3 regions of the Rathayibacter soli genome follow, and region 1 is predicted to be linked to each of the others. Evidence: predicted binding sites of a transcription regulator. Region 1 holds the regulator's gene; each other region holds the start of a gene.

Region 1 (10,595 bases):
TGGGGCGATGTCTCGCGGCCGAACCCGATCACCGTGGGCTGGTCCAGCTACACGCAATCGCTGACGACGAAACCGGTCAAGGGGATGCTCACCGGCCCTGTGACGATCCTTGCCTGGTCGTTCGTGCGCGACGACCAGCCGCTGGGCGACACGGCCAACCAGGTCGCGCTGGCTCTACGGGACGAGATTGCGGATCTGCAGGCCGCGGGCATCCGGATCATCCAGGTCGACGAGCCGGCGCTGCGCGAGCTGCTGCCGCTGAAAAAGAAGGATCAGCCCGCCTACCTCGACTGGTCGGTCGGATCGTTCCGGCTTGCCACCGCAGGTGTTGAAGCGCAGACGCAGATTCACACGCACCTGTGTTATTCGGAATTCGGTGTGGTCATCGACGCCATCAAGAACCTTGACGCGGATGTGACGAGCATCGAGGCAGCACGAAGCCGGATGGAGGTCGTTGCCGACATCAAGACCAGCGGGTTTGATCACGGCATCGGGCCGGGCGTCTACGACATCCATTCGCCCCGCGTGCCGTCGGTCGCCGAGGTGACCGAACTGTTGCAGAAGGCGCTGGATGCGATCCCGCCGCGACAAGTTTGGGTGAACCCGGACTGCGGGCTCAAGACGCGCGGCTATGACGAGACTGTGGCGTCGTTGAAGAACATTCTGGAGGCGACGCGCGCCGTGCGCGCAAACGCCGTGGCGGTCTAACCCGCTTGCCTGCCTGTGCGCACGGTCCGTGCCCACTGACGAGATCGAAACGTGGGCGCGGGAGACTCTAAACGGAGCGGAGCACGGCGACGACCTTGCCGAGTACATCGGCGAAGTCGCCGACGATCGGTTCGAACGCACTGTTTCGCGGGAGCAACCAGGTGTGACCGTCGCGCTGGCGGAAGACCTTGACCGTGGCTTCGCCGTCGAGCATCGCCGCAACGATGTCGCCGTTCTCGGCATCGCTCTGTTGACGAACGACGACCCAATCGCCGTCGCAGATCGCGGCGTCGATCATCGACTCTCCGACGACTTTGAGCATGAATAGCGTGCCGTTTCCGACAAGCTGGCGCGGCAGCGGGAAGACCTCATCGATCTGCTCTTCCGCAGTAATCGGGATGCCGGCAGCGATTCGGCCGACCAGCGGCACCATGGCGGCGTCGCCGACCGGGGTCGAATTCTCGAAGTCCGCACTGTCGCCGGTTGTGCTGGGGATGTCGATCAAGATCTCGAGGGCACGCGGACGGTTCGGGTCGCGTCGAAGATAGCCGCTCAACTCGAGTTGGTTGAGCTGGTGTGTAACGCTGGACAGCGAGGCGAGCCCGACGGCATCGCCGATCTCGCGCATGCTGGGCGGATAACCGCGCTGGCTCACCGACCTCTGGATGAAGTCCAGAATCGACAGTTGCTTCTCACTCAGAGACTTGCGCCGCCGGGTGCCCCGCTGCTTCGGTTCGTCGCCCTTGCTCGCCACGTCGTGCGTCCCTTCTCGCCATGCGACCGCTCGATTCGGATGAGCAAACACCGTTCGGATAACCGAATGTCGGTGGTGCCTGGTTGCATGTGATCCAGACAGTCGAAACTGTATCTGCTGAACCGCCACAAGGCAAACACCTGTTCGAGCGTGTCTGAAACTTTTTTGACATTTGTACGAAGATAGGGTTGAAATCACGTGACTTCGAAGATATATTCGGAACAGAGTTTCGTATCCGGCGGTTCCGGCCGAACGCCGGATACGAATCAATTCACTCGGGTCGGCCTCACCGGAAACGGTGCGACCGGTTCCGACGAAGCGGCCAGGAGGCAGTCATGAGCACCGCGAGCATCGCACCGGCAGCGCGAATGCGCCTGCGTCTCACCCGACGCGGGCGTGTGGTGTTGACGGTACTGACCGCGACGCCGTTGCTCGCCGCACTGCTCGCTTTTGGGTTCAATGGGGCAGCGGCCGCAGCGTCCGGCGGTGGAAACACCACTTCGTTTTCGCACGTGACTGTGACGACCGGAGAGTCACTGTGGAAGATTGCCGAAACAGTAGCCCCGTCCGCCGATCCGCGCGACGTGGTCGCTGCGATCACCGATCTCAACCAGCTGTCCACGTCGGTGCTCGTGCCCGGCCAGCGTCTTGCCATCCCGGCTCAGTACGACCGCTGACCGCGGTTCTGTGGGCCCGGCGAGGCAGCGCCGAAGCTCTAGCATTGAGGGGTGAGTTCACTTTCTGATCTGCCACTGCGTGACGACCTGCGAGGAAAGGCTCCGTATGGGGCGCCGCAGAAGCATGTGCCGGTCGCGTTGAACGTGAACGAGAACACGCATCCGATCCCCGATGCCGTTGCGCGGGACATCGTTGCGGCGCTGTCGGATGCGGTCGGTCGCGCGAATCGCTATCCGGATCGTGAATTCACCGAACTGCGGCACTCGCTTGCCGGCTATCTCGGTCATGGACTTACGGCTGACAACATTTGGGCAGCCAACGGGTCCAACGAAGTCTTGCAGCAGATCCTGCAAGCATTCGCCGGGCCCGGAAGGAGCGTTCTTGGCTTCGCTCCGACGTACTCGATGTACCCGATCCTGGCGAACGGAACCGGAACGCGGTGGGTCGCGGGGGACCGCGGCGACGAGTTCAGCGTGTCGCCCGCGCATGCTGTCGAGTGGATCAATCGCACTCACCCCGACGTCATCCTGCTGTGTGCGCCGAACAATCCGACAGGAACGCCGTTGTCGTTGGATGTGATTGCCGCGGCATACGAAGCGACCGATGGGATCGTCGTTGTCGATGAGGCCTACTCCGAATTCATGCCAAAGGGTCAGCCGAGCGCGCTGACGTTGCTCCCCGGACGCGACCGCTTGATCGTCTCCCGCACGATGAGTAAGGCGTTTGCGTTCGCCGGCGTGCGACTCGGCTACCTCGCCGCTGACCCCGCGGTGACGGATGCGATGCGCCTGGTCCGTCTGCCCTACCACTTGTCCGTGCTCACGCAGGCTGCCGCGATCGCCGCACTGAAGCACGCCGATGAGATGCTCGCGATGGTCGACGACATCCGCGCCCAGCGTGACCGCATCGGGCAGGGCTTGACTGCGCTCGGCTACCTCCCGCACGACAGTGGCAGTAATTTCGTTCTATTCGGAGGTGTCGCCGACCCGCACGCGATGTTCGAGGCGCTGCTGGCCGACGGGGTATTGATCCGCGACGTCGGCATTCCCGGCCACCTTCGCGTGAGTGCTGGCACGCAGACCGAGACGACCGCATTTCTCGATGCGGCCGCACGCTTCAGCGTGCAGGCGAACAGTGTCATCGCGCCGCTAGGGTTGTGAATCATGAGCACCGGTACGCGCATCGCGCAGCTTCAGAGAGAGACGACAGAGTCGAGCATTGAGTTGTCCCTCGACTTGGATGGCTCGGGGATTGCGGACATTCATACCTCTGTGCCGTTCTTCGATCATCTGCTCACCGCGTTCGCGAAGCACTCGTTGACCGATCTCTCGGTCCGCGCATCCGGCGACGTCGAGATCGACGTGCACCACACGGTCGAGGACGTTGGGATCGTGCTCGGCAAGGCGATCGTGCAGGCTCTGGGAGACAAGAGTGGCATCGCCCGCTACGGCGACGCCCTCGTGCCGCTCGACGAAGCCCTCGTCCAGGCGGTCGTTGACATTTCAGGCCGACCCTACCTCGTGCACGCCGGCGAGCCCGCAGGTTTTCAGTACCACCTGATCGGCGGTCATTTCACCGGATCCATGGTGCGGCACGTGTTCGAGGCGATCGCGTTCAACGCAGCGCTGACAACGCACATCACAGTGCTCGGCGGACGTGACCCGCACCACATCGCCGAGGCGGAGTTCAAGGCGTTCGCGCGTGCATTCCGTCAGGCCAAAGCGCTTGACCCGTTCATCGTCGGTATCCCGTCGACAAAGGGCGCCCTGTGATTCAGCCCTTGGTCGTCGTCCTCGACTATGGGTCTGGGAACGTGCATTCGGCCGCGAAGGCGCTCGAGGCGGCCGGTGCCCGAGTACAGCTCACAGCCGACGCGGCGCGCTCTCGCGAGGCGAACGGACTCGTGGTGCCCGGTGTTGGCGCATTCCATGCCGTCATCGACGCACTGCGTGCGGTGCGCGGCGACGAGATCATCGACCGTCGATTGGCAGGCGACCGGCCGGTGCTGGGCATCTGCGTCGGTATGCAGGTGCTGTTCGAACACAGTGTGGAGTTCGGAACGGATGTGGACGGGCTTGGCGAGTGGCCCGGCGAGGTCACCGAACTGCGCAGCGAGATCCTCCCGCACATCGGCTGGAATACGGTCGAAGCTCCTGAAAGCTCCGTCCTTTTCGACGGCGTTCGCGATCAGCGCTTCTATTTCGTTCACTCCTTTGCGGCACATGAGTGGCAGATCGAGTCGGGCCGCGCCTTCCGGGAGCCGGCGCTGACGTGGGCGACGCACGGGTCGAGGTTCCTGGCGGCGGTCGAGAACGGGCCGCTTTCTGCCACGCAATTTCATCCGGAGAAATCCGGCGAAGCCGGCATCCGTCTGTTGCGCAACTGGGTGAACGGCCTGCGCTAAATTTGAGGCTTGTGCCGGAATAGGCGCGGTCACTGCTATTCGAGGATCGAAAACGACCATGAGTGAGTTCAACAGAACACCACGTCTTCTGCTTTTGCCCGCCGTCGATGTCGCGGCGGGCAAAGCGGTTAGGCTGACGCAGGGCGAGGCCGGCTCGGAGACCAACTACGGCGACCCGGTGGCCGCTGCGGCCGATTGGGCTGCCCAGGGCGCGGAGTGGATTCATCTCGTCGATCTGGATGCCGCGTTCGGGCGCGGCGACAACCGTGCCCTCCTGCGTCGGGTGATCAAGCAGGTCAGGGGCGTCAACGTGGAACTGTCCGGCGGTATTCGCGATGATGCGTCACTGGAATCCGCGCTGGAAATCGGCGCCAAAAGGATCAATCTCGGCACTGCGGCGCTGGAGAACCCCGAGTGGGCTGCCAATGTGATCACGCGTTACGGCGAAGCCATCGCCGTCGGCCTCGACGTGCGCGGCACGACCCTGGCGGCGCGAGGCTGGACAAAGGACGGCGGGGATCTGTGGCAGGTCATCGACCGGCTCGAAGAAGCCGGATGCGCGCGCTACGTCGTGACGGACGTCACGAAGGACGGCACCCTGCAGGGCCCGAACATCGAATTGCTGCGGGCTGTGACGGCACGAACGGCGCGGCCCGTGATCGCCTCCGGCGGCGTTTCAAACCTGGACGACATTGCCGCCCTGCGGGAGCTCGTGCCGTCCGGCGTCGAGGGTGCGATCGTGGGCAAGGCGCTTTATGCGGGCGCGTTCACACTGGCGGAAGCCTTGGACGTTGCCGGGGACTGATTCGCACGCGAGTGATGCGCGCGCCAGTGATTCCGCCGGCCAGCCCTGGGCCGGGCGGCACTTCAGCGCGAACACCTCGGCGACCGACGACGGCACCGTCACGCCGGCATTGGCTGTCGCACTCCAGGCATTTCACGACGGTCACGGCGGGCCAGAGGCTGTCGTGGACGCGTTCCGCGACGCGCGGTTGCTGGTTCCACTGGTCTCGCACCTCGCGGAGGCAGGCGTCGACGAACACGGTCGCCGGGTGGACAAGAAACAGGAACTTGCGATCGTCACGGTCGCCGGGCCGGAAGGCCGCAATGTCCTGCCGGTCTTCTCCTGTGTTGCGACCATGAGTGCGTGGAATCCGAAAGCGCGGCCCGTGCCGCAGAACGGAGCACGGGTGGCCTTGGGAGCCGCGAGTGAGCAGACAGAGCTCGTGGTGCTCGACCCGGGCAGCGACACCGAATTCGTGTTGCGTCGGCCGGCTCTGTGGGCGCTCGCCCAGGGTCAGCAATGGATTCCCAGCTACTCGGATGCCGCCGTGCGCGATGCGTTCACGACCTCGATTGAGCGCGAACTCGCCGTTCATGCGGTCGAACTCACGGCGGGTGACCCCGGATATCGGCTGTCTGCACCGGAGCTGGTCGTTCACTTGCAGCTGGCGGCAGGACTGAGCGAGCAGGAGCTCGATGTGGTGATGGCGCGACTGGCTGCGCGATGGGCTGCAGACGACGCAATCGCCACACGGGTCGATTCCCTCACGGTGCGGCTGACGACAGCGCCCGATTGATCGGGCCGCACTGGATCGAGGTCGAGCCTGACCGGCGAGGCCCGATGAACAGCAACGAGCCTGACTCAGTTGACCGGGCCGGTGTACTTCTCGCCAGGGCCCTTGCCGATCGGGTCGGGTATGACGGACGCCTCGCGGAAAGCCAACTGCAAGGACCGCAATCCGTCTCGCAGGCTGCGTGCGTGCTCACCACCGATGTGGGGCGAGGCAGCAGTGATCAATCCTGCCAAGGCATCGATCAGCTTGCGAGCCTCGTCGAGGTCGGTCTGCGTTTCGGGGTCATCGGCGAGACCGCACTTGACGGCCGCAGCGCTCATCAGATGCACGGACGCCGTGGTGATCACCTCGATTGCGGCGACATCCGCAATGTCCCGAGTCGCTGAGGCAACGGCCGCGCTCTGGTCGGCGTCCTGCACGAACAGCGCAGTCTCCTGCTCGAGCGGCTGGCCGGGGGCGTCGGTCATCATGGTCCTTTACGAGTTGCTGGCGATATCTGTTAGACTTTTGCAGGCTTCAAGACGTCAGTCTTGAAACGAAAGTGGAGATTCTCCCACCCGCGCTTGACCGCTTTACTAGGTTACCGGGTTGTTCGCACTCCGCCGACGCGATGAAAATCGTGTCGGTCGTCTGGGTGCCGTGCCGGAACGACGAGTGATCGTCATTGCCGGGTGCGCGAATTTCTTCTCTCGTCACGCGTCGACAACCGTCGGATGCTTGTGGCCGGTAACCATGCTCACCCAGAGGAGAAACGCATCAGCGATCCCCGTACCAATGACCGTATCCGCGTCCCCGAAGTGCGTCTCGTCGGTCCCGGCGGAGAGCAGGTCGGCGTCGTGAAAATCGAGGTCGCCCTGCGTCTTGCGCAGGAAGCAGACCTCGACCTGGTCGAGGTGGCTCCGAACTCGAAGCCGCCCGTCGCGAAGATCATGGACTACGGCAAGTTCAAGTACGAGGCTGCGCAGAAGGCCAAGGAGGCCCGGCGCAACCAGGCGAACACGATCCTGAAAGAGGTTCGTTTCCGCCTCAAAATCGACAAGCACGACTACGAGACCAAGCGCAAGCGCGCCGAGGGATTCTTGAAGGGCGGCGACAAGGTCAAGGCCATGATCCTGTTCCGTGGTCGCGAGCAGTCCCGCCCGGAGCAGGGCGTTCGTCTGCTTCAGAGATTTGCCGAGGATGTTGCGGAATTCGGTTCTGTCGAATCGACTCCGACCATCGACGGTCGAAATATGGTGATGGTCATTGGTCCCCTGAAGAACAAGTCAGAGGTCAAGGGCGAAGCCAATGCACAACGTGCTGCATCGAGGGCGCGCGGGGGACACTCCGCATCCGCTCACACGGCAGCTGAAGCGACGGGTACCACATCCGTCACCGAACAGGAGAAATAATGCCCAAGCAGAAGACCCACTCCGGGGCCAAGAAGCGCTTCAAGGTCACCGGCAGCGGCAAGATCATGAAGCAGCAGTCCGGCATGCGCCACAATCTCGAACTGAAGTCGAGCGATCGTAAGCGTCGTCTCAACCAAGAAGTGGTGTTGTCCAAGGCCGACACCAAGGTCGCCAAGAAGCTTCTCGGCAAGTAACGCCGGCACACACGTAAGGACGATAAGAAAATGGCAAGAGTAAAGCGGGCCGTCAACGCCCACAAGAAGCGCAGGGTCATCCTCGAGCGCGCAGAAGGCTACCGCGGCCAGCGGTCCCGCCTGTACCGCAAGGCCAAGGAGCAGGTCACCCACTCGCTCGTCTACAGCTACCGCGACCGTCGTGCGCGCAAGGGTGACTTCCGTCGCCTGTGGATTCAGCGCATCAACGCTGCGAGCCGCGCGAACGGACTCACCTACAACCGCCTCATCCAGGGCCTGAACCTGGCAGGTGTCGAGGTGGACCGCCGTATTCTTGCCGACCTCGCCGTCACAGAGCCTGCCACCTTCGCCGCGCTCGTCGAAACAGCCAAGAAGGCCTTGCCGGCCAACACTTCGGCTCCCAAGGTCGAGGCTGCCGCATAGCCTGCGCTGATATACCACCCGTCGAATGGCCCGCAACGAGCTCGTTGCGGGCCATTCGCATTCCCCGTGCGGCATACTTGAAGTGTGCTCGACAATCCACGGTCACCCCGCGTTCGCTCTGTTGCCAAGCTGGCCAGGAAGAGCGCGCGGGTCGACACGGGCAGCTTCCTGTTGGAGGGTCCGCAGGCCACCGCCGAGGCACTGACCTTCCGCCCGGAACTCGTCGTTGAACTGTTCGCAACGCCGACTGCACTCGAGCGCCACCCGGAGATCGCGAGGGCTGCCAGCGCCGCCCAGCTCGAGGCCGTGTTCGTCTCAGAACAGGTGCTCGAATCGATGTCCGACACGGTGACGCCTCAAGGCTTCGTCGCCGTGTGCCGGCAGTTTCCGACATCGCTCAAAGACGTCTTTGGGCTGAAGCCGCGCCTGCTCGCGATTCTGGAAGAGGTACGCGACCCGGGCAACGCCGGCACCATCGTGCGTGCGGCCGATTCGGCCGGTGCTGACGCGGTGATTTTCACCGGCCGGTCCGTCGACCTGTACAACCCGAAGGTTGTGAGGTCGTCGACCGGATCGATCTTCCACCTGCCCGTCGCGGTCTCCGCGACGCTTGCGGATGTCGCTGCTCGCGCTCGCGCGGCGGGTCTCCAACTGCTCGCGGCCGACGTCAAGGGGGAGGACCTGCTGCTTGCGCGGACCGAGGGGCTGCTGGCGCGTCCGACGGCATGGATCTTCGGCAACGAGGCGCGCGGACTCACCGACGCCGATCTGCAACTGACCGATCGCGTCGTCACGGTCCCCATCTACGGCAGTGCCGAGTCGATGAATCTGGCGACGGCGGCATCTGTTTGCCTGTACGAGTCCGCATTCGCCCAGCGCAGTTGACCCGGCAACGCAGCCGACCTTGGACATCAAGCGATTCTTCGGGCTCCAGCGCCTTAGCTAAACTTGTGAATCGTGTCTGAATCAATTGAAATCTCCGAGTCTGCAGTGGCCGCGGCGCTCGACGCCGCCCTCGCGGCGATCGCGGCGGCGACAGACTCCGAGTCGCTGAAGTTCGTGCGTGCGGCGCATACGGCTGAGCACTCGCCGTTGGCCCAGCTCAACGGGGCCTTGCGTAGCGTCGCCCCCGAGCAGAAGGCCACCCTCGGCAAACTCGTCGGGCAGGCCCGCGGGCGGGTGAACCAGGCGTTCGCCGCGAAGGAACTCGAGATTCAGGCAGCAGAAGACGAACAGCGGCTGGCAGACGAGACCATCGATGTCACCGCGGTGCCGTCGCGGCGGCGGGAGGGGGCGCGGCATCCGCTCGCTTTAATGCACGAGAAGATCGCGGACATCTTCGTCGGTATGGGCTGGGAGGTTGCGGAGGGGCCCGAACTGGAAAACGAGTGGTTCAATTTCGACGCCCTCAACTTCGACGAGGATCACCCGGCACGTGCACTTCAGGACACCTTCTTCATCGCCCCCGCAGAATCGCACCTCGTACTGCGCACCCACACGTCGCCTGTGCAGATTCGGGCGCTGCTCGAGCGGGGTGTGCCGTTGTACGTGGTGGCACCGGGCCGCGTCTACCGCACCGACGAGCTGGACGCCACTCACACGCCGGTATTCAGCCAGGTTGAGGGCATCGCCGTCGACAAAGGGCTGACCATGGCACACCTGCGAGGAACGCTCGAACACTTCGCACGGCAGATGTTCGGTGACGAGGCGAAGATCCGCCTTCGCCCGAACTACTTCCCGTTCACCGAGCCGAGCGCCGAAATGGACGTCTGGCAGCCGCACGCCAAGGGCGGCGCCCGCTGGATCGAATGGGGCGGCTGCGGCATGGTGAACCCCAACGTGCTGCGGGCGGCGGGAGTCGACCCAGACGAATATTCCGGCTTCGCATTCGGCATGGGAATCGAGCGCACGCTGCAATTCCGCTCGGACCTCAACGACATGCGCGACATCGTCGAAGGCGATGTCCGCTTCAGCAAGCAGTTCGGAATGGTGGTCTGATGCGCGTCCCCCTCAGTTGGCTGGCGGAATTCGTCGATCTCGCCCCCGGCACGACACCGGAGGACGTGCACGCCTCTCTCGTGTCGGTCGGGCTGGAAGAGGAGGCCATTCACCGCTTCGAGCTCAGCGGTCCGATCGTCGTGGGCGAAGTGCTTGAATTCGTCGAGGAGCCGCAGACCAACGGCAAGACCATCCGCTGGTGCCAGGTGCGCGTCGCGCCTGGTGAGGCGATCGCGGCTGACGGCGGCCCTGCTGTGCACGGCATCGTCTGCGGCGCACGCAACTTCTTCGTCGGAGACAAGGTCGTCGTGACTCTGCCGGGGTCTGTGCTTCCTGGGCCATTCCCGATCGCGGCCCGAAAGACCTACGGTCACATCTCCGATGGCATGATCGCATCGGCGCGTGAGTTGACACTCGGTGAAGACCACGACGGCATCCTTCGTCTGTCGGCACTCGGCATCGATGCGC
Region 2 (10,595 bases), 1.8 Mb from region 1:
GCGGTCGGCTGCACCTCGCTCGGCTCGTTCAGTTCGAGTTTCACGGTGATCACAGGGGAGACGCCGTCGTCGTATCGCAACCGCGAGCACAGTGCGGTGGAGGCGATGCCCGCGTGTATCGCTCGTCTTCTGACCCGACCGATGCCGATGGCACTGGATGGCGCGGTGCGGCGCGAATCGAGCAGGATCCGAGAAGCGGAGCCTGCCCGCGCTTCGTAGATTTGGCGTATGACAATTTCACTCAGCTACTGCCCAATTACCGTCGATGATGTGGACGCAGCGATCTCGTTCTACCGGGATGCCGTAGGCCTCGAGCAGCTCAGCGATGTGGCTTCAGACGGCCACCGCTGGGTGAGTTTCGGGTTCGCCGGTCAGCCGGGGCTGGCGATCGTGCTGTCCGACCCGGGTGCGGGTCGCTCACCCGAGGACGGCGACGCCCTGCACCGTCTGATCGTGAAAGGTTCGGGCCCAGGCCCGATCGTGTTCGCCACCGATGACGTAGACGCGACATTCGAGCAGCTGCGAGCATCCGGTGCGGAAGTTCTGCAAGAACCGATCGACCAGTCGTGGGGTCCGCGCGACTGTGCATTCCGCGACCCGGCGGGCAACATGGTGCGGTTCAATCAGACGCAAACCCAGGCGTAGTCGGCTTACTCAGGCGCAGTCGCAGTCGGCGTAAGTTTGCGGTGTGCAGAACCCCGGCCCGCAGAATGCTGACCCATCGCTGAGCGAAGCAGCGATCACGGCACGGCTGCGCACTGCGGGTTGCGTGTTCGCGGAGGAGGAAGCTCGGCTACTAATCGAAGCGGATGCAGCGCCGATCGAACTCGAGAATATGGTCGCTCGGAGAGTTGCCGGCTTTCCGCTTGAGCACATCCTTGGTTGGGTCGAATTCTGTGGTTTGCGAATCGAAGTGGGTCCCGGTGTTTTCGTGCCGCGTCGGCGCACGGAATTCCTCGTGCGTCGGGCGGCGCGTCGGGTGCGCCCCGGCGCCGTTGTTCTTGATCTGTGCTGCGGATGCGGTGCCCTCGGTGTGGCGCTTGCTGTGACGGTTGGTCGTTCGCCGGCTTCGTCCGTTGCTGGGTCTGCTGCTGGGGCTGCTGCCATATCCGTTACTTCCTCGCTCGAGCAGCCGGACGAGAGCATCGAACTTTATGCCGCGGACATCGAGCCCGCCGCGGTCCAATACGCCCGGCGAAACTTTGCGCGGTTTCTTGGTGCGAGCGCTGCGGCTGCCGAACGCGTGCATGAAGGTGACCTATTCGATGCGCTGCCCGCAGCTCTACGCGGTCGCATCGATATGTTGCTCTGCAACACGCCGTATGTGCCGACCGACGACATCCGGTTGATGCCCCAAGAGGCGCGGACGTACGAGCCGCGGGTGACGCTCGACGGTGGTGCCGACGGGCTCGACGTGCAGCGGCGGGTGGCGGCATCCGCTCGAGATTGGCTCGCACCGGGCGGGCAGCTACTCGTCGAGGTGAGTGAGGAGCAAGGTCCGGTCACCCGGGAGCTGTTCGAGCGCAACGGTCTCACTGCCCGAGTGGCGCATTCGAACAGATTGGGGGCCACAGTTGTGATTGCAGCGCGGCCGGTGTGATCACGACATCGTCCATTCAGCGGGTGTCGATTCAAGACGCGTACAGTGAAAGCGAGTGAGCACCAGAGCCTCAGGGACGTGGATCGACAATCGAAATACGAGTCATCAGCTATAACCTCCGCAAGAACCATGCCAGTGGAGAACTGGTTGCGCTTGCGGAGCAATTTCGTGCTGACGTGATGTGTCTGCAGGAATGCGACACGACCAGCATGCCGGATGCCATCGGTCAACTTCACCTGGCCGATTCGACCAAGCGAAACCGACTCGGTCTTGCCGTGTACTACAACCGGGAGCGCTTCAGAGCGGATGAAACCAAGGCGTTCGAGCTGAAGAAGTCGTTGCACGACCGTGTGTTGACGCCAGCGCATGAGCGGTTGATCGGCACACGGCTGGTTGACAATGCCGACGGGCATGAGTTGATTGCTGCGTCGTTTCATGCAGCGCCTCTGACCGCGCTGAATTCACTGCGGCGCAAACAAATCAGCGCTGCGTATGCGGAGTTGCGCACGCTTGGTGATGGGTTGCCGACGCTGATGGTCGGTGACTACAACTATCCGATCTTCAAGAAGAACTTGACCGAGCATGTCGGGGAGTCCGGTTACGATCTGTCGCTGAGCGATCGGCGTACCTATACGCGCTACAAGATCTTTCGTGGCCATTACGACTTCGTTACGTCTGCCGGCATGGGCATCGGCAGTGTGGAGACGTTGCCCCGCGGGGTCTCGGATCACAAGCCGATTCTGGTGTCTGCTGACTACAGCGTGTAGCTGGGCTGTTGCTGATTGGGTCGGTCTGTGCTGTGCTGTGCTGTGCTGTGCTGTGCCGTGCTGTGCCGCGCCGTGCCGTGCCGCGCCACGCCACGCCACGCCACGCCACGCCACGCCGGACGGTGCCACCCCAGACTGTGCCAGTTGGACGGTGCCCGGCCGGACGGTGGCCAGGCCTGGACCTGCCGCGTCGTAGTGTGCCGTGCCGTAGTGTGCCGTGCCGTAGTGTGCCGGACCGGACCGGACCGGACCAGACTGGGCTGCGTGGCGGCAGCGCCGATCGGGATGCCCGGTTCAGCTTGCTTTGGTGGTGTTTTGCCACCAGGCGGCTTTGCGGTGGAGGCGGATGGGTTGTCGGGGGTCGCCGGTGGGTGGTGTGAGCCAGTAGTCGTTGCCGTGGCGTTGGATCCGCCAGTGTTGGTTGTGGAGGAGCATGTGGTGGAATCGGCATAAGAGGATGCCTTGAGCGATGTCGGTGCGGCCGTGGTGTTCGTGCCAGTGGTCGATGTGGTGTGCTTCAGAATATGAGGGTGGCCGGTCGCAGTCGGGGTGCATGCAGCCGCCGTCTCGGATGGCGAGGGCGACGCGTTGTTTGGCGGTGAAGAGGCGTTGTTCTCGTCCGACGTCGAGTGGGCAACCGTTTTCATCGACGGTGATGGGGCGGGTGCCGGTGTCGCAGAGGAGTCGTTCGATGGTTTCGGGTGGAACGACCTCGCCGGTGTCTTCCCAGTGGCCGGTGCCGGTGACGTTGCCGTCGGTGTCGTGTTGGTTGAGGTTTTCCTGGGTGATGACCACGCGCACGCCGGGTTGCCGGTTGCCGTAGATGGTGTTCGGGTCGGCGAGGGCGCCGGTGCGCATGACGTCGATGAGCAGGTCGAAGATCAGTTGTTCGTCGGTGCGCGGGTCGGTGCGCAGTTCTTCGGCGTGTTCGGCTTGAGCTTTGTCGATGAAGCGGGGTCCGCCGCGGCGCGGTCGCATCGCGGCGTCGACGATCGAGTCGAGCCAGGCGGCGGAGTCGTCGTCGAATTCCAGCCACGCGGTGCGTGCACCGGTGTCGTTGGTGCGGATGCGTGCTTTCCGCGCTTGGAAGTGGGCTTGGGCGCGTTCGGTGACCCCGGTCGGGTCAAGGCTGTCGCGTAACCAGCGGGCCCGTTTGGTCAGTTCGTCCGCGTTGACCCCGGCCGCGTTCGCCAGGAGGTCCTCGGCTGCCTGACGCAGCACCTCGCTGTCGCAACTGTCGGTCGGTTGGCCGAGGCCGGTCAGCAGGGCGGAGGCGCCAGCCGGGGTCAGCGTGTGGTCGGCGACCGCGCGGGTGATCGGATCATGCCACGGCAGTTCCACGACCGGGGCCGGCGGCGAACCCGCTTCGTCGGCGGATCCCTCCTGCGCCGCGCCGGTCGCGACCTCGGTCGTGTCTCCCGCCCCGTCCAGGCCCGCACCGTCCGGGGTCGGGCCGTCCGGGGTCGGGCTGTCTGCCTGGCCGGCGGCTTCTCCCGTGCGGGCTGCCGCATCGGCCTGAGCCATCGCCTCGCCGAGGCGCACCTGCCGCCATGCTTCGGCCCTCGTCGAGCCGGTGACCGATTGCAGCACCCCGGCGGTGGACCGTTGACCGCGGCGCGCGGCCAAGCCCTGATAGCCGAGCTGCCGGTTGGAGCGTTCCGAGACGATCCCGGCCCCAGCGGTGATCACCAGTTCGAACTGTGCCCGGGCGGTCGCCGCATCGGCCAGCAGCGCCAACAAGGCGTCGTCATCCAGCCCGGCAAGAAGTCGGGGCAGACCACCCGGCGTGCCGACCGGCTCCAGCGCGGCCAGAGAATCGGACACCCTCAAGGCGTCTTCTCTGATCTGCTGAGAGATCGACTGCTGGGATATTGGGGCCATGCCTCAGTGTAACACAAAATAGCTGATAGGTTCTAGTTAGAGTAAGTATTTGATCACAAACATTCGAAGATAATGACTAACGGCTTGCATGAGTGTCCGTCCCCCGGTGTAGCGTTTCACGGAGCGCGTCGGCCGGACGGTGCAGGAAGGTGGAGCAATGCGGCACGTGCGGCGGGTTGGAGTGAAATCCTCAGTTACCATCTCGGCCGTAGTACTGCTGCTCGCAATCACCGGATGCACCTCCGCGGCTCCAGCACCCACCGTCACCCCGACAGTCAACGCCTCCGCCTGGCCAACCATCACCATGGCCGGCACCGGGCAGGTGGACAAGACGACCGCGATCCCGGCGGGCGCAAAATCATTGCGCGTCGAGTTCGTCTGCTCATCCGGCCTCTTCGACGTCTCGATGAATTCGGATACCTCGCGGAGCGGGTCGTGCGGCGGCACGCGTTCATGGCTTCTGCCGCTGCCCCCATACGACAACGTGGGCCTCACGGTGAGCGTGCCGACCGACACGAGATATGCGCTATCGGCGACCTTCAGCACGGATAAGTTCGTGCCGGATCGCGTGATTGCGGCCGAATGCAAGACCCTCTCCGGTATCTACACCGCGTTCCGCGGTACCGAGGACGGCTATGCCCATTCGGACGTGACCGCAGCTCAGTGGACCGCGACCGTCACGAAGACGGTGGCTGAACTGAAGAAGCTGGCGGCATCCGCATCCGGAATCATCGGCGCCGAACTTCCCGCCGTCGTCACCTGGTACACGCGCGATGGCCTGGGGCCGGGCGATGTTCTCACCTCGGCCGGCCCCGGCTCCTACTCGGTGGCGACCGAACTGATCAGCCAGGTCTGCAGCGACAACGGCTCGGTCATCACCATTCAGGCGCACCACGGCGGCTAGCCACGCGCCGTCGGCGACGCCCGGCGGATGCCTGTGGCCGGCCCCGCAAGCCAACCCGCAAGCAAGCAAACCCGCGGAAGCGAACTCGCGCAAGCAAACCCGCGCAAGCGAACTCGCGCAAGCGAACTCGCGCAAGCGAACCCGCACACGCAAGTTCGCCCCGCCTCAGCTCACCGATACCCCGATGGTGTGCCAGCCCGTCGCCCCGTTCGGCGCAGGCGGCGCCTGTGCACTCGTCTGAACCTCGCCGCTTGCGTTGGTCGCACGCACCTGGACGGTGTGGTTGCCGGCGGTCGCATCCCATTCGAGCACCCACTGCCGCCAGGTGTCGGCCGAGACGGCGTCGGCGAGGCGCGCTTGCTGCCACGGACCGTTGTCGACTCGCACCTCGACGCGCGCGATACCGACGTGCTGGTCCCAGGCCACTCCTGCGATCGCCGCCCGACCGGCATGCACGGTTGAGTTGTCGGTGGGAGTGTCGATCCGTGAGGCGAGTTTGACCGGACCCATCGCCGACCAGCCTTTGTCCGTCCAGTACCCGATCGCCTTCGAGTACTGTGTGACGTTGAGTTGCACTACCCATTTCGTCGCCGAGACGTAGCCGTAGAGCCCGGGCACGACCATTCGCACAGGAAAGCCGTGCTCGAGTGGCAGCGGCGCACCGTTCATGCCGACAGCGAGCAGCGCATCCCGTTTGTTGTCGGTCAGCGCAGACAGCGGCGTTCCCGCCGTCCATCCGTCCGCGCTGGTCGACAGCACCATGTCTGCGCCAGCCTTCGGCACCGCGCGCGCAAGCAACTCACGCAGCGGATACCCGAGCCAGGTCGCATTGCCCGCGAGGTTGCCGCCGACCTCATTCGAAACGCAGGTCAGCGTGGCGGTGTGCTCGGTGAGCGGCAGCGCCAGCAACTGCGCGAACGTCAGGTCGACGGGGTTCTCGACCATGCCATCGATGCGCAGCTTCCAGTTGTTCGGGTCGACGGCCGGCACCTGCAGTGCCGTGTCAACGCGATAGAATCCGCCGACCGGAGTGATGTATGGGCTCAACCCCGGCAGTTTCAGATCAGCGCCGGCCGGAATGGGGGCTGCCGCGAACGCAGCTCGAGGCAGCTTCAGTGTGTTGCGGATCGACGTGACGGCCGCGGTCCCCGCCGACAACAACTGGACTCCGACGCCGACTGCTACAGCGGCAGCCGCGCTCAATCCGACGAACCGCAGGAATGATCGCCGGGCCAATTGCGGTTCCGCATTCGGGACGCGCCGCAGCTCGGCCGCCGCATCGTGCCAGCGGCGCATCCGCAGAATCGATTGCTGCAGCACGATCACGCCGACGATGAAGCCGACCACCGTCGGCGCCGCTGACAGAACGGATGCGTCTGGGCGCGTCAGCACCGCAAGCACGGCAACCACGCCGATCGCGGCGAGCAGGAGCACACCGAAAGGCGGGCGCAGAAACTCGAGGGCGCCGACCGCAACCGCGAGCACAAACAGGAGCACGCCGAGGCAGACGAATAGAAACGGTTTGTCCGAACTGCCGAACACGGAGATGATCCACTCGCGGAACCAGGCCGGGGTGAGGTCGACGACCCACGCCCCGACCGCAAAGAATGGAGTACTTGACTGCCCGGAAATCAGAGCGGCCCCAACAGCGGCGACCTGTGTGGCCAACCCGCTGAGAACACCGCAGGCCGCCGCGATCCAGAACCACGAGCCGGGGCTAAGGGCGCGTTTGGGAGTTGCCCCCGTGCCACCCGCGGGCGTGCCGCCCGTGCTGTCGCCGGGTGCTGTGTCGTTGTCGGGCGCGTCGCGGTCGCCTTCGGCGCCTGGATGCTGTGGTGATGTCGTGGTTGACACTTCTACAGATTAGGCGCGCGGGCCGTGAGTGGGCGGAGAGTTGTCCGAATGATCTGGGTTGCGGCCGTATGCTGGTGCGGGGTTTGACGAGGAGCGGGAATCGTGAGTGATGTGAACGGCAGCAACCCGGCACCCGGCTGGTATCCAGATCCGGCCGGCTCGCCGCAGCAACGCTGGTGGGATGGCACCCAATGGACCGGCTATCTGCAGAACCCGCAAACCCCCGCGCCGCCCGTTCAACCTCCGGCTGTTCAACCGCCGCCCGTTCAGCAAACGCCCGCGGCACCCCAGCAGCAGCCATACCTGAGCTCATATGCGGATGCTGCACCGGTAGCGCAGCCGTACGCCACGGTGATGCCCATTGTTCAGCCGGATCTCGGGCCTAACCCGAAGATCTACACGCCGTTCCTGTGGATCATCGTGTTGCTGCCATTGCTCGAAATGATCGCGTTCGCCGCGTTCGACTTGAACAAGTACGCGCACCTGACGACAGCGGCGGGGCCGACGTCAGAATCGTTCAGGATGGCCTTCGACCCGGCGTACCTGCTGATTGCCGCACTCGGCTGGGTGATCTATGGCGTGTCGGCCTGGCTTGCCTACCTCGACTGGCATGCGTTGGGTCGGGTCGGCGTCACGCGCCCGTTCCACTGGGCGTGGTCGTTTCTGCCGTCGGGCGCGATCGTCTATGTGATCGGCCGGTCGGTCGTCGTGCGCCGCCGCGTCGGCAAAGGCCTCACGCCGATCTGGGTCCTGATCGGCGTCTACGTGATCACGATCGTCGTCGTGATCATCAAGGTTGCATCGTTCGTCAACACGGTCATGGGCCAGATCGGCACGATCAATGGGGCCGGCATCACCTGACGACGACCGCAGCCGATTTCAGCGCAGCAACCCGTTCTCATACGCGTGCGCGACCAACTGCACGCGTGAACTCAGCGCCAACTTCGCCAGGATGCTGCGGATGTGGCTCTTCACCGTCGCCTCACTGATGTAAGCAGTCTGGGCGATGTCCGCGTTGCTCAAGCCGCGCGCCGCGAGCAGAAAGACCTCCTTCTCGCGCGCCGAGAGCACCGCGATCGACTCCGCGGCGGGCTCCGGCCGCCGCCGCGCACTCTGCGCCCGGATGATGTCCGCCGTGTCACTCGGCGCGATCACCGAGTGCCCGGCGTGCACAGTCCGAATCGACGCCAACACGAATTCGGGCGTCGTGTCCTTCATGATGAAGCCGTCAGCACCTGCGTGGATCGCCCGCACGACGGCCTCGTCGCGCTGAAACGTGGTCAGCATGATGATCTTCGGCCGGGCGCCCTCGGCGGAGGTCTCGGCACCCCCGCCGCTGCGATCGCTGCGATCCAGGATGCGCGCGGTCGCCTCGATTCCGTCGAGCAGCGGCATCCGGATGTCCATCAGCATGACATCAGGGAGCGCCTCGCGTGCGAGCGCGACCGCGGCTTCTCCGTCGTAGGCGGCGCCGACGAACGTCAAGTCGGATTGCGATTCGATCAACATCTGGATGCCCGAGCAGAACAACTGCTGGTCGTCAGCGATTGCGACGCGGATGCTGCTCATGCGTCGCTCGCAGCCGTCGCGGCCGGCGCCACTTCGGCCTGCACCCCTTCGGTTGCGCCCACTTCCGTCGGCGATACAGCCGCCGCACCGGTCGGCACGAACGCGGTCACAAGCCAGTCGCCGGGAACGTCTTCGTCGGCGCCGGCGGTCAGCCAGCCCCCGGCTAATCGCGCTCGCTCACGCATGCCGTAGATTCCGCGGCAATGCCCGCGAGCAGGCGCGCCCGCTTCGGTGCGTGCTCGCTGCACGCCGCGGGAGGACACCGTCAAAACGAAGCCCGGGCCGCGCCAGTCGAGGGTGACCCGCGCTGTCGGCTGCCCTCCCGCGTGCTTGAGCGCGTTCGTCAGGCTCTCCTGTGTGATGCGGTACACGGCAAGCTGTTGAGTCGCGGTCAGGGCCGGTTCGGTGGGCGCGGTCTCGGTCGGCGCTGGTTCGGTGCGCGCCGGCTCGGTGGACTCGGGGTCGGTGAACCGTGTTTCCGGCGCGAAACGGTCGATGGTGATTGCGAGGCCGGCCCCGCGCATCCGCTCGATGAGGTCGTCCAGGTTCTCAAGCGTGGGATTCGAGTGGCCGTCTGGGTCGTCGACGAGGGATTCGATCAGCATCCGCACCTCGGTCAACGACGTGCGAGCGGATGTTGCGATGCGCTCGAGCGATTCGTTGATCGCCTCGGGGCGCTTCGGTCCGATGAAGCGCGCACCGTCGGCCTGCGCGATGATGACTGACAATGAGTGGGCCATGATGTCGTGCACGTCCTGCGCGATGCGATCGCGCTCGCTGGCGATGATCAGGTCGATCTCGGCCGAGTGGAGCTCGTCGACGGTCTCGCCGAGCTTGGTGTCGGCGACCTGTTGGAGTCGCCTGGCCCGGAGGCCGAAGCCGATGAACCAGGCGCCCGCGGTGAGGATGAGGCCGACGACCAGAACGGCGATGATGCTCGAGATGACAGCGCTGACCGATATTCCGGGGCCGGCCCAGGACGTCCAACCGTAACCGTCGGACAGCGCGGGCACGGTCATGAGTGTTGCCACGACGAGGGTGTAACCGCCCATGATCGGCAGGGCCAGCCAGCGGATGCGCCTGCTTGCGCTGGCGCTCACGATCGAGCAGGTCAGCAATAGGCCCAGATACACGGGCCAGGTCGTGGAGCTGTAGCGAGTTGGAATGAAGACGAGTTGAATTGCAAGCACAACGCCCGGGAGCGCGACCGCCACGCGGGGGTACTGCCGCGACAGGGCGATCGACGCGGCGATCAAGCCGAGCGTGAACGGGAATGACGGCCATGGCGAGTTGCTGGAGCGCCCGGCCTCTGCGCTGATCCAGAACACGTAGAAGACGACCGCGACAGCCGGCTCCAGCGCGCGGCGCAGCGGGAGCAGTGTCAGCTCGATGCCGCGCATGATCGATGAAAGCCCCGAACGCGAGTAGGCGCGCGTCTGTTCGCTCGCCCTGCGGATTCGAGTCCCGAGGTACCAGAAGCCGATCGTGATCAGCGCAGCTGTGCCGCCATAGATCGTGAAGTCAGGCAGCAGTCCGACGGTGGACAAGTGCTTCCCGTTGATCAGCCCATCGATACCGGTGGCGCTGAACCGCGGGAGTAGCAAGAGTGCGGCGACGACGAGGGCGTAGGCGGCCAGGACGACGGGGGCAACGACGCGCATCCGCCCGGTTGCATAACATCCGACGAGCGCCCCGAAGACGAGCAGCAGGAGGTAGGCGGACCAACTGAACAGGCTGAAGCGAGCGGGCCACGCGACAAGTTGAATGGCCAGGAGTGCCCCGACCAGGATGATCGAGGCATTGGTTGCGACGCGGGCGAGCGCGATAGCGGTGGTGAAGCCGACTGCGATCAGGAAGGCGTATGGCGTTGTGTACACGATCATGTCGACGCGCAGCGGGACGAACGTGACCATGCGCAGGTTGAACCCGACGGCCCAGATGATCAGGAGTGCCAGCCCGATCAGCGGTTCGACGGTCCAACGAGGAACGCGCGGTTCCGCCCGCATCGATTCAGAGTGCA
Region 3 (10,595 bases), 1.6 Mb from region 1:
TCGTAGAATTCGAACACGGCCTCGTCATCGTCGAGAATGTCGCGCCGGCGCGTTCGCTCCTCCAGTTCCGACAATTTCGCGAGCAGGCGCCGGTTCGTCCGATCGAAATCGAACGCTCGGTCACGGCCGCGGTCGGTTGGCCAGTCGCCTTCGACCAGGCCATGCCGAATGAACAGCTCACGCGAGAGTTCAGCATCCACACGGGCATATTGGATGCGCCGCCGCGGAATGATCGGCACTCCGTAGAGCGTCACCCGCTCGTATGCAACCGCCGCGCCCTGATTCTTCTCCCAGTGCGGCTCGCCGTAACTGCGCTTGCACAGGTCTCCGGCGATCGGTTCTGCCCAGGCGGGGTCGATCGCGGCGTTCATTCGGGCGAACAGGCGACTGGTCTCAACGAGTTCGGCGCTCATCAGTGCTGCAGGCTGCTTCTTCGCCAAGGTCGAGCCGGGGAAGATCACGAACCGCGCCTGCCGGGCACCGACATAGTCCTTCTTCTGCGTGTCTTTGATGCCGATGTGCGAGAGCAGACCCGCAAGTAGCGACCGATGGATGCCATCGGGATTCACGGATGCCTCACCCACCGTCAGCCCGAGCGGCTTGGCTTGGCGGCGCAGCTGCCGGTAGACGTCCTGCCATTCCCGCACCCGCAGATAGTTGAGGTACTCGGCCTTGCACAGGCGACGGAACGCACTGGAGGAGAGTTCTTTCTGCTTGAGCTCGAGATAGTTCCACAGATTCAGCAGGGTGAGGAAGTCACTGGTCGGATCGGCGAACCGCGCATGCTGCTGATCGGCCTGTGCGCGGCGTTCGAGCGGGCGCTCTCGTGGGTCTTGAATGGTGAGTCCTGCGACGATCGCCACCACCTCGCGACTGGTCGAGTGCCGTTTCGACTCGATCACCATCCGCCCGAACCGTGGATCGATCGGCAATTTTGCCAGATCGCGTCCGATCCGCGTCAGGCGCGGGCCACTCGCTGATCGAGTAGCGCGCGAGGAACGAGCACGCGTATCGAGATCTGGTGACGCGGTGTCTATGCCGGTCTCGATACGGGTCTCGATACGGGTCTCGATACGCTCGCTAGCGCTCGCTACTCGACCACCGTCTTCAGCGCTCGCTACTCGACCACCACCTTCAGCGCTCGATACGGTTCCTGAGGAGGCCGCCTGCGGCCGTCTCGAAGGGCGACCACCGGAGGGTTGCAGGGCACCGAGTTCCGCGAGCAGGTCGAGACCATCTTTGATGCCGCGCGCATCCGGCGGGGTCAGGAACGGAAACGCTGCGATTTCGCCGAGGTCGAGCGAGATCATCTGCAGAATGACCGCGGCGAGGTTTGTGCGCAACACTTCGGGCTCTGTGAATTCCGGCCGGCGTTCGAAGTCCTCTTGCGAATACAGGCGGATGGCGATGCCGTCGCTCGTTCGACCGCTCCGGCCGGATCGTTGACTGGCGGACGCCTGGGAGATGGCCTCGATCGGCAGCCGCTGCACCTTGGCCCGCACGCTATAGCGAGAAATGCGCGCGGTGCCCGCATCGATCACATAACGGATGCCGGGGACCGTCAGACTCGTCTCGGCCACGTTCGTTGCGAGCACGATGCGACGCCGGATGCCCGCGGATTCCGACGGCTGGAACACACGGTGCTGATCCGCCGCGGACAGGCGGCCATACAGTGGCAGCACCTCGGTCGTGTCGGCCGCGCGAGTGTTCGCGAGGTGACCGCGGATGGCTTCTTCCGCGTCGCGGATCTCGTTCTGGCCGGAGAGGAAGACCAGCACATCGCCGCTGGACTCGCGCGCGAGCTCGTCGAGCGCATCCGTGATGCCGGTGAGATAGTCATGCGCGACGACTTCGCTGGTCGAGTAGCGAGCGCCAGCGAGCGTATCGAGACCCCCATCGCGACCTCGAGCGCCGGACCTGCCTGGAGCCCGGTCTCGATACGCGGGCTCGCTGCGCTCGCGCGCTACTCGACCAGCGAATTCGTCATCGGGGTCGTCGGTTGGCTCGTCCGGCACGAGTGGCCGGTAGCGAATCTCGACCGGGAAGGTACGACCGGAGACCTCCACGATCGGGGCGGGGGTGCCATCCGCTGCGGCGAAGTGCGCGGCGAAACTTTCTGGGTCGATGGTCGCAGAGGTGACGATGACCTTGAGATCAGGGCGCTTCGGCAACAACTGCTTGAGATAGCCGAGCAGAAAGTCGATGTTCAGGCTGCGTTCGTGCGCTTCGTCGATGATGATCGTGTCGTAGGCGGTCAGCATCCGATCGCGATGCATTTCATTGAGCAGGATGCCGTCCGTCATCAGCTTGATGCGCGTCTTCGCCCCGACATGGTCGGTGAACCGCACCTGGTAGCCGACGAGCCCGCCGACCGTATCGCCGAGCTCTTCCGCGATGCGTTCGGCGATAGTGCGGGCCGCGATCCGGCGCGGCTGGGTGTGCCCGATCGAGGTGCGGCCGAGCTCGAGGCAGATCTTGGGCAGCTGGGTGGTCTTGCCCGACCCGGTCTCGCCGGCGACGATCACGACTTGATTGTCGCGGATGACGCGCCCGATCTCCTCCCGCAGCTGGCTGACCGGCAACTCGGGTGGGTAGGTGACCGCGATCGGGGCGGATTCGGCGGTGGAAGACATGAGCCCTCTATCGTACGGCAGGCTGCGGTGTTGGGTCTCGCGGGGTCTCGATACGCCCGCGCGCTGGGCTCGCGTGCTACTCGACCACCAGTAGCGCTGGTCGAGTAGCGAGCGCCTGTCTCAGAGCTTGTCGAAGGGCGAGCGTATCAAGACCCGTATCGTGACCCGTAACGATACGGCTGCGCCCGGCATACCGATTCGACAGCGTGAACGGCGCGCGCCACACTGTTCCAGTGAAGTTTCGCCAGTCGCCCGCGGTCAAGATCGGAATGTCGATCGCGATTGCGACAGGACTGTACGGCGTGTCGTTCGGCGCGCTCGGCGTCGCGGCCGGGTTGACGTTCTGGCAGACGACGGTATTGAGCCTGCTCTTGTTCTCAGGTGGCTCGCAGTTCGCATTCATCGGCGTGATCGCGGGCGGTGGAGGTGGCGCAGCTGCGTTCGGATCTGCCGCGCTGCTCGGCATCCGCAACGCGGTCTACGGGATGCAGCTGAATGCGTTCCTGCGCCCATCCGGGTGGCGAAGGATCATCGCAGCACACGTGACGATCGACGAGTCGATGGCGACGGCAACCGGCCAAAGCGATCCGCTCGAACAGAAACGCGGATTCTGGGTCGCCGGCCTCGGCATCTTCGTGCTGTGGAACGTGTTCACCGTACTCGGGGCGTTGCTCGGCGGAGCGCTGGGCGATCCGAAGGCGTGGGGTTTGGACGGTGCTGCCGTCGCTGCTTTCCTCGGGCTGTTGTGGCCGCGGTTGCGCGCGAAGGAACCGGTGGCGATCGCGGTCGTGTGTGCGCTTGCAACAGTGCTCGCGGTGCCGTTCGTGCCACCAGGGGTGCCGATCCTGGTGGCGGCGGTCGTCGCCGGCATCTGGGGTTGGTTCAGTCGTGGCCCGGCAGAAGAGGGCCTTGAGCCAGATGTTGAGCCGTATCCACATGGTGCAGTGTCACGTGAGCCTGGCGTCGATCCGGGTGAAGCTGGCTCCGATCTCGGCGAGAAGGGGCGCTGATGTCAACGTGGATCTGGGTGATCGCGGCGTGCGTTGTCGCGTTCGCGACCAAGTTGGTCGGCTATCTGGTGCCGGCGAAAGTCCTGAAGAGCAAGCGGATGTCCCGAGTCGCCGGCACGCTCACGATCGGTCTGCTTGCCTCGCTCACGATTGTGAACGCGGTTGCCAGTGGGACGCAGGTGACGTTCGATGCGCGAATCGGTGCGTTGGTCGCTGCCGCGATTGCGTTGCTGTTGCGCGCACCGTTCCTCGTGGTGGTGATTGTCGGTGCGCTTGCGGCGGCGCTGTTGCGCCTCGCCGGCCTGCCGTAGGCGGTCTGCGGTTCCGGCGGCCCGTGCCGGCGGTCTGCGGTGGCCTGTGTCGGCGTCGGGCGCTGCGATCGATTAGAGCCAATCACCGCGCGCCAATCAACACTTGCTCGGTTAGCCTTCATGACATCAACCGACTTTGCGGTCTTGCCACCACGCTGCTTTGCTCCGAAGTCGAATGGGCTGCCGTTCGTCCCCGCGCGGGGGTACCAGCCAGTAGACGGAGCCCTCCCGCCGAATCCTCCAATGTTGATTGTGAATCAGCATGTGGTGGTAACGGCATAAAAGTATGCCGGAAGCGATGTCGGTGCGGCCGTGGTGTTCGTGCCAGTGGTCAATATGGTGAGCTTCCGCATAAGAGGGCGGTCGATCGCAGTCGGGGTGCATGCAGCCGCCATCACGGATGGCGAGGGCGACTCGCTGTTTCGCTGTGAAGAGGCGTTGCTCCCGACCGACATCGAGAGGGTTACCATTCTGGTCGAAGGTGACATCTCGTGTCCCCACGTCGCAGAGCAGGCGTTCGATCATCGCAGGCGGAACGGCTTCCCCGGTGTCTTCGAGATAGCCCGTGCCGGTCACGTTGCCTTCGAGGTCGTGCTTGTCCAATTCCGTTTTCGTGATGACGACGCGCAGACCCGGCTGTCGTGAGCCGAATCCAGTTGAAGGGTCCGCGACAGCGCCCGCCCGCAAGACATCCATCAGAAGGTCGAACACCAGCTGATCGTTCGTGCGAGGATCGTCGCGAAGCTTTTCGGCGGCGTCGGCTTCTGCTTTGTCGACGAATCGGGGACCACCACGTCGGGGACGCATCCCGGCACTGACAATGGTGTCCATCCAGGCGGCCGACTCATCATCGAACTCGATCCACGCCGTGCGCACACCATCCGCCTTGCGGCCGAAACGCCATTTGCGTGCCGCGTATCGTCTCTCCGCGCGTTCAGTGACTCCTGCCGGGTCCAATCGATCGCGCAACAAGCGGGCCCGCCTGGTCAGAGCGTCAGTATTCATGCTTGCGGCATCCACCAGCAGTTCTTCTGCTGCTGCACGCAGCACATCGCTGTCGCAATCGTCGTTGGGCAGGCCCAGGCCGCGGATCATCGCTTCTGCTGCGGGTGCGGTGAGCATACGCTCTGCTACTGCCCGGGTTATCGGCTCGAACCAGGGAAGTTCGATCACGGATGCTGTCATGGACGACTGCCCGCACCCATCGCCGGGATCCGCAGTTGAATCTCCGTCAAGATCCCGATCCGGCGCGGTCCCGTTCGTTTCGTCGAGGGTGTCGGCATCCGGTGTCTTGTCTATCGTCGGCGTTTGCTCAGCGGCGTCGATGAGTCGAGTTGCCGCGTCTGCTTCACCCATTGCTTCGCCGAGCCGAACCTGACGCGCTGCCTCGACGCGGGATGACCCTGTGATTGATTGGACCAAATCCACCGGCGATCGCTGACCCAGCCGTGCGGCCAGACCGGAGTAGCCGAGCTCGCGGTCCGATCGACTTGCGATGACTCCGGCACCCGCGGCGATAATGGCGTCGGCTTCGGAACGCATTGCAGCGGCGGCCGCTACCAAGGACTGCACCCCATCATCGTCGAATCGGGACACCAATGTGGGGACGGAGTCCGCCACGTCAGGCAGCTCATGCGCGGCAAGCAAGTCAGACACCCGGAGGGCGCTTTCTTGAACTTGCTGCGATATCAATGCCATAGATCGATCTTACCATTTTTAGTTGATAGTTTCTATGTCTAGGTACGTATTGATCCTACTAATTCGTAGATGTGTTCGACATTATGGTGTTTCGAGAACTTGGGTCGAGTGGTCGCATTCGGATCACGTTGCGACCAGGGGGAACCGCGTCGCAGCCGAGCGGGCGTTGTAGAGACACGCCGGCTCGAGCCTCCGCCTTCACGAATGGGATCGACAGCTTGCTTGACCACGGCGGCGGCCTGCTCCACGGGAAGCCGTTGCGTACCCAATACTTGTAGCCGCAGACCAGTTCGCGAACATCGAAGACTGCCGCACGGAGGTCTCGCGCGTGGCGCTGCGGCGATGCGGCGCACCCAGGATGTGCCCGTGATCCCACGAGCGTTGCGTGCGGGTATCCACGAGCACGCACCTGCCCGCTTCCTGGGCGTGCCGCACCGCGACAGTGTCGATCTCGTAGGCGAGGTTGGCGTCCCAGTAAGCGAGGATGTCTGTACGCGGCACCTCCGTCACCACACGACCCTCACGATCTGGCCGACAGCCCGCCGCTTGCCAGCACAGCGGCGAGCAGCGGCAACTGGGACTCGTCCTCCAGTGCAGAGCCGACCGCGACGACGCGAGCTCCGGCGTTCAGAAAACTCTGCGCATTGGCGGCGTTCATACCTCCGGTAGCGACGAAGGTCGCTTGTGGGAACGGTCCGTGCATCGCTGTGAGCCAACTTGTTCCGAGAACGGATGCGGGGAACGCCTTGAGCCAGGTCAGACCTTCTTTGAGTGCCAGTTGCACCTCAGTGGCGGTCCCGACACCGGGCATCGGCGGCAACCCCGCCTTGGCGGATGCTCGCACCACCTCGAGGTCGAACCCGGGGCTCACAGTGAACCCTGCGCCCGCCTCGAGCGCAGCCGCCACTTGCTCGACGGAGATCACGGTGCCTGCGCCGACGAACTTTCCCCGCTCACGTGCGGCGGCGGCGACGGCGCGAAGCGCGGCGACATCATCCGCCGTCTGAATGGGCACCTCGACGACGTCGATGCCCAGGTTCCACGCGGTAGTCGCCACCGCAAGGCTGCGCTGCGAGCCCATGCCGCGCATGATCGCCATGAGCGGTGCCGCACTGAAGATTTCGCTGAACTGCGAGTTGTCGAGCATCGTGGTACTAGACCTTCCCTGTCGTTGGTTCGCCTGTCGTTGGTTCGCCTGCTGTTGATTCGCTGATGAAGTCGCTCGTTGAAAGCAGCACCAGGCGGGCGCGCTTGTGCCCGGACTGCAGCCGGTCCATCGCAGCCTCGCCGCGCAGCAGGCTTGCGAGATACCCAGCCGCGAAAGCGTCGCCTGCACCCACCGCTTCGACGACATCCGTTGGAATCGCCGGCGCAAAGACGCTGCTGCCGTCCGCGAACTCCGTGGCGCCGACGCTGCCGTCTTTGACGACGAGTCGGTCGGGATGCGGGAGCAGCCCGCGCACGTCGTCTGCGGTGTCGCAGCCCCACAGGGCATGCGCCTCGTCGAGCCCCACGAACACGAGGTCGGCCCGGTTGGCCAGCGAGAGCAGCGGGGCGGCAGCAGCGCCATCCGCCCAAAGCGCCGGCCGGTAGTTCACGTCGAAGCTCAGGACGGTACCAGCTCCCGCAACTCGTTCGAACACCGCGTCGACCAGCGCGGCACAACTCTCTGACAGCGCCGGCGTGATTCCAGACAAATGGACGACTTCGGCGCTTTCGACGGGGATGCTCGCGACCGTATCCGCGTTCATTCCGGATGCCGCCGACCCCCGGCGATAGTAAAGCACGCCGTGTCCGGGATCCTTGAAGTACACGCCGGTGGGTGCACTTCGATCGAATGTGACCCAGCGCATGTCGACGCCGTGACCCCCGACGAATCGGCAAATGCGATGCCCGAGCACGTCGTCACCCAGGGCGCTTACCCAGGCGGTTGCGATGCCGACGTGAGCAAGATGGGACGCCACGTTCGATTCCGCACCGCCGGCGTGTAGGCGCAGCTCGTGCGCAGTGGCCAACGACTCGGCGCTCGCCGGGGCGACCAGGGCCATCGTTTCGCCGATGGTGATCACGCGAGGGATTGTCTGAACGGGCACAGCCCAACTATGCGCACATTGTGTGCTAGCTGCAATTCGCGTTGCAATAGTTGCACATGTGAGAGGATCAGAACGTGCGAATAGTGCTGTTCGGGGGAACCGTTGTCGACCCCACCGGAATGCGACGTGCTGATGTCGCGGTCGATGGCGACACCATTGCCGAGGTCGGCCATGTCGTCGCCCGGTCCGACGACCACATCATCGACTGCCGTGGCCGCTTCGTGCTGCCCGGGTTCGTCGACGCACACTCGCACGCTGACGGCCTGCTGGCCGACGATGACGTGCAGCGCTCCCTTCTCAAGCAGGGCGTGACCAGTGTGATCACAGGTCAAGATGGTGTCTCCTACGCGCCCGGTGACGGTGCATACGCATCCGACTATTTCGCGGCTATCAACGGGGCGCATCCGACCTATTCCGGCGGTGGCGTTGCAGAGCTCCTCGCGGCGGTCGACGGGCGCTCCCGACTGAACGCCGCGTATCTCGTTCCGGCGGGAACGGTGCGCTGGGAGGTCTGCGGGCGCTCAAGCGCACCGGCACGCCCGGCCCAGCGTGAAGCCATGGCTTCCCTCGTCGAGCAAGGGATGCGCGACGGCGCCGTCGGTCTCTCAACCGGCCTCGACTACGTACCCGGCATCTTCGCCGACGCCGACGAGATCGCAGCGCTCTGTGAGCCGGTCGCACGGGCCGGCGGCGTCTACGTCACGCACATGCGCGGCGGCTATGAGTCCAATTCTGCTGCACGTGTCGAAGAGATCGTGCGCATCGCGCGAGTGTGCGGTGTAGCTATCCACGTTTCACACTTCCACGCCGACGCCCCGATCGTGCTCGAGCAGCTCGACGTGCTGCACCGTGCCGGCATCGATGCGACGTTCGACGCCTACCCGTACATCCGCGGCTGCACCCTGCTCGCGATGCCGCTGCTGCCACCGGAACTGAGGCTGCTGCCCCCCGACACAGTCGTCGACACGATCAACGAGCCTGCCGAACGCATCCGGTTGCGTCGTGATTGGTTCCCGAAAGTCGCACAGAACGCGAGCCTCGGGCCCGACTGGCCCGCCATGATCGCGCTCGCCCACATCGCTGCGCCTGAACTCTCCTGGGCTCACGGGCTCACCGTTGCGGATGCCGCGGCCCAAGCGGGCACCGACGCCATCGATTTCGTGCTGGACGTTCTCGCCGCTTCCCGACTGCAGGTCAATGCCGTCATGGCGGTGCGGCACGAACGCCCTGTCGAGGAACTGGCGCGCATCTTCGCGCATCCTGAGCACATGGGCGGCTCCGACGGCATCTTCATCGGTGCACACCCGCATCCGCGCAGCCGCGGCACATTCGCACGCTACCTGCGCGAGTACGTTCGTGAGACGGGCACGTGGTCGTGGCCGGATGCCGCCCAGCACTTGGCTGCGTCGCCCGCTTCGCGCTTCGCTCTTGGGCGCCGTGGCGAGGTCGCACCCGGCTGGGTCGCAGATCTCATCGTCGTCGATCCATTGACGTTCTCCGACACGGCCAGCTATGAAGAACCGATGCAGGATGCCGTCGGCATCGACGACGTGCTGGTGGCAGGCATCCCCGTGCTTGCCGGCGGTGTGCTGAGCGCCTGCACCCCAGGTCGCGGTCTGCGGCGCGAGAATGTGGCACTGCGCGAGCGTGTTGCGCAGCGCAGCCGCGCAGAAGGGTAGTGCAGCAATGTCGCAGAGCGTGAAGCGGGCGGCGAACATCGTCGACTCAATTGCGGCCGAGCCGAAGTCAGTGGCGCAACTTGCTGAAGAGTTCGCGCTGCACCGCTCGACGATGTTCAGGGAGCTACAGGCGCTTGAGGAGGTCGGTTACGTTCGCCGGCGCAAAGACGGAACCTACGCGCTAGCGTTCCGCCTGGTTGCGCTCGGCCAATCAGCCCTGGAGGGCCTCGATCTGCGCCAGGCGGCCTTTGCCAGCGTGCGGAGGCTGCACGAACGCGTCGGCAATACAGTGCATGTGGCGGCGCTCATGGACGATTCGATCATCTACGTCGACAAGGTTGAAGACGCCAGCGGTTTGCGAATGTACTCGCGGGTCGGTTCCCCGGTGCGCCCGCACTGCAGCGCCGTGGGCAAGGCGATTCTCGCCTATCTCGGCACGGCGCAGCGTGATGCAGTGCTCGCGGGGAGCGACTGGAAGAAATACACAGACTCAACGATTACAACTCCAGCGGCACTCGCCGTCGAACTGCGCACGGTCGCTGAGCAAGGCTGGGCTGCGGATCGTGGCGAGTTCGAAGACTTCATTAACTGTGTGGCCGTGCCCATCATGGTGTCCTCGCACGTGGTCGGCGCTCTCTCGATCACGGCGATCCGCATGGTGCAGAACCTTGAACAGCTTCTGCCCCACGTTCCGCTGATGCAGGGGACGGCCGCGGCGATTTCCCGAGAACTCGGGTAGCAGCCCGAGAACTCGGGTATTAGCCCGAGAACTCGGGTAGCGGCCCGAGCGGATGCCCGAACCACTACCCGAAAGCCAGCCTCGTACGACCTGCCCTCTACGCCCCGCTCAGTTCCCTGCCGGGATGGCCGCGACGACGTCGATCTCGACCCGGATTCCCGCGAGCTGGGACCCGACGGTGGTGCGCACCGGGTAGGGCTTCGTGAAGAACTCCTCGTAGGCGCTGTTGAACTCTGCAAAGTCCGCCAGGTCGGCCAGGTGCACCGTCGTCTTGACGCAGTCGTCCATACTGAGCCCGCGTTCGGCCAGCACCGCATGCACGTTGCGCAGCACCTGCCGGGTCTGCTCGGCCACGGTGTCGGCGACGGCTCCATCGGCTGCAGGGTCCTGTGGGCCGAACCCGGCCGTGTAGAGGAATCCGTTCACCTCGAT

The links. The regulator LexA, encoded in region 1, represses DNA repair genes until DNA is damaged. The targets are predictions, from matches to a motif close to TCGAACANNTGTTCGA.
Positions count from the first base shown of each region.
Region 2: QU604_RS00375 (DUF222 domain-containing protein) is a predicted target of LexA. The motif match lies at 4,286-4,301, and genes of this name have one in related genera.
Region 3: QU604_RS16490 (DUF222 domain-containing protein) is a predicted target of LexA. The motif match lies at 5,716-5,731, and genes of this name have one in related genera.

Region 1 is NZ_CP133020.1:1,912,523-1,923,117, forward strand. Features, by position in the region: gene metE (5-methyltetrahydropteroyltriglutamate--homocysteine S-methyltransferase) at 1-708, shown strand, start outside; gene lexA (transcriptional repressor LexA) at 776-1,462, opposite strand; gene QU604_RS08685 (LysM peptidoglycan-binding domain-containing protein) at 1,798-2,139, shown strand; gene QU604_RS08690 (histidinol-phosphate transaminase) at 2,191-3,300, shown strand; gene hisB (imidazoleglycerol-phosphate dehydratase HisB) at 3,304-3,912, shown strand; gene hisH (imidazole glycerol phosphate synthase subunit HisH) at 3,909-4,544, shown strand; gene priA (bifunctional 1-(5-phosphoribosyl)-5-((5-phosphoribosylamino)methylideneamino)imidazole-4-carboxamide isomerase/phosphoribosylanthranilate isomerase PriA) at 4,603-5,349, shown strand; gene QU604_RS08710 (SseB family protein) at 5,300-6,124, shown strand; gene QU604_RS08715 (DUF1844 domain-containing protein) at 6,190-6,588, opposite strand; gene infC (translation initiation factor IF-3) at 6,835-7,512, shown strand; gene rpmI (50S ribosomal protein L35) at 7,512-7,706, shown strand; gene rplT (50S ribosomal protein L20) at 7,737-8,129, shown strand; gene QU604_RS08735 (TrmH family RNA methyltransferase) at 8,214-9,014, shown strand; gene pheS (phenylalanine--tRNA ligase subunit alpha) at 9,087-10,127, shown strand; gene pheT (phenylalanine--tRNA ligase subunit beta) at 10,127-10,595, shown strand, end outside.
Region 2 is NZ_CP133020.1:75,232-85,826, forward strand. Features, by position in the region: gene QU604_RS00355 (helix-turn-helix transcriptional regulator) at 1-219, shown strand, start outside; gene QU604_RS00360 (VOC family protein) at 229-645, shown strand; gene QU604_RS00365 (HemK family protein methyltransferase) at 689-1,600, shown strand; gene QU604_RS00370 (endonuclease/exonuclease/phosphatase family protein) at 1,696-2,367, shown strand; gene QU604_RS00375 (DUF222 domain-containing protein) at 2,662-4,248, opposite strand; gene QU604_RS00380 (hypothetical protein) at 4,430-5,152, shown strand; gene QU604_RS00385 (molybdopterin-dependent oxidoreductase) at 5,318-7,006, opposite strand; gene QU604_RS00390 (DUF2510 domain-containing protein) at 7,109-7,867, shown strand; gene QU604_RS00395 (response regulator) at 7,886-8,575, opposite strand; gene QU604_RS00400 (sensor histidine kinase) at 8,572-10,595, opposite strand, start outside.
Region 3 is NZ_CP133020.1:3,518,963-3,529,557, reverse strand. Features, by position in the region: gene hrpA (ATP-dependent RNA helicase HrpA) at 1-2,633, opposite strand, end outside; gene QU604_RS16500 (AzlC family ABC transporter permease) at 2,903-3,643, shown strand; gene QU604_RS16495 (AzlD domain-containing protein) at 3,643-3,954, shown strand; gene QU604_RS16490 (DUF222 domain-containing protein) at 4,081-5,652, opposite strand; gene QU604_RS16485 (bifunctional 4-hydroxy-2-oxoglutarate aldolase/2-dehydro-3-deoxy-phosphogluconate aldolase) at 6,173-6,799, opposite strand; gene QU604_RS16480 (sugar kinase) at 6,807-7,745, opposite strand; gene QU604_RS16475 (N-acyl-D-amino-acid deacylase family protein) at 7,820-9,424, shown strand; gene QU604_RS16470 (IclR family transcriptional regulator) at 9,432-10,163, shown strand; gene QU604_RS16465 (RidA family protein) at 10,272-10,595, opposite strand, start outside.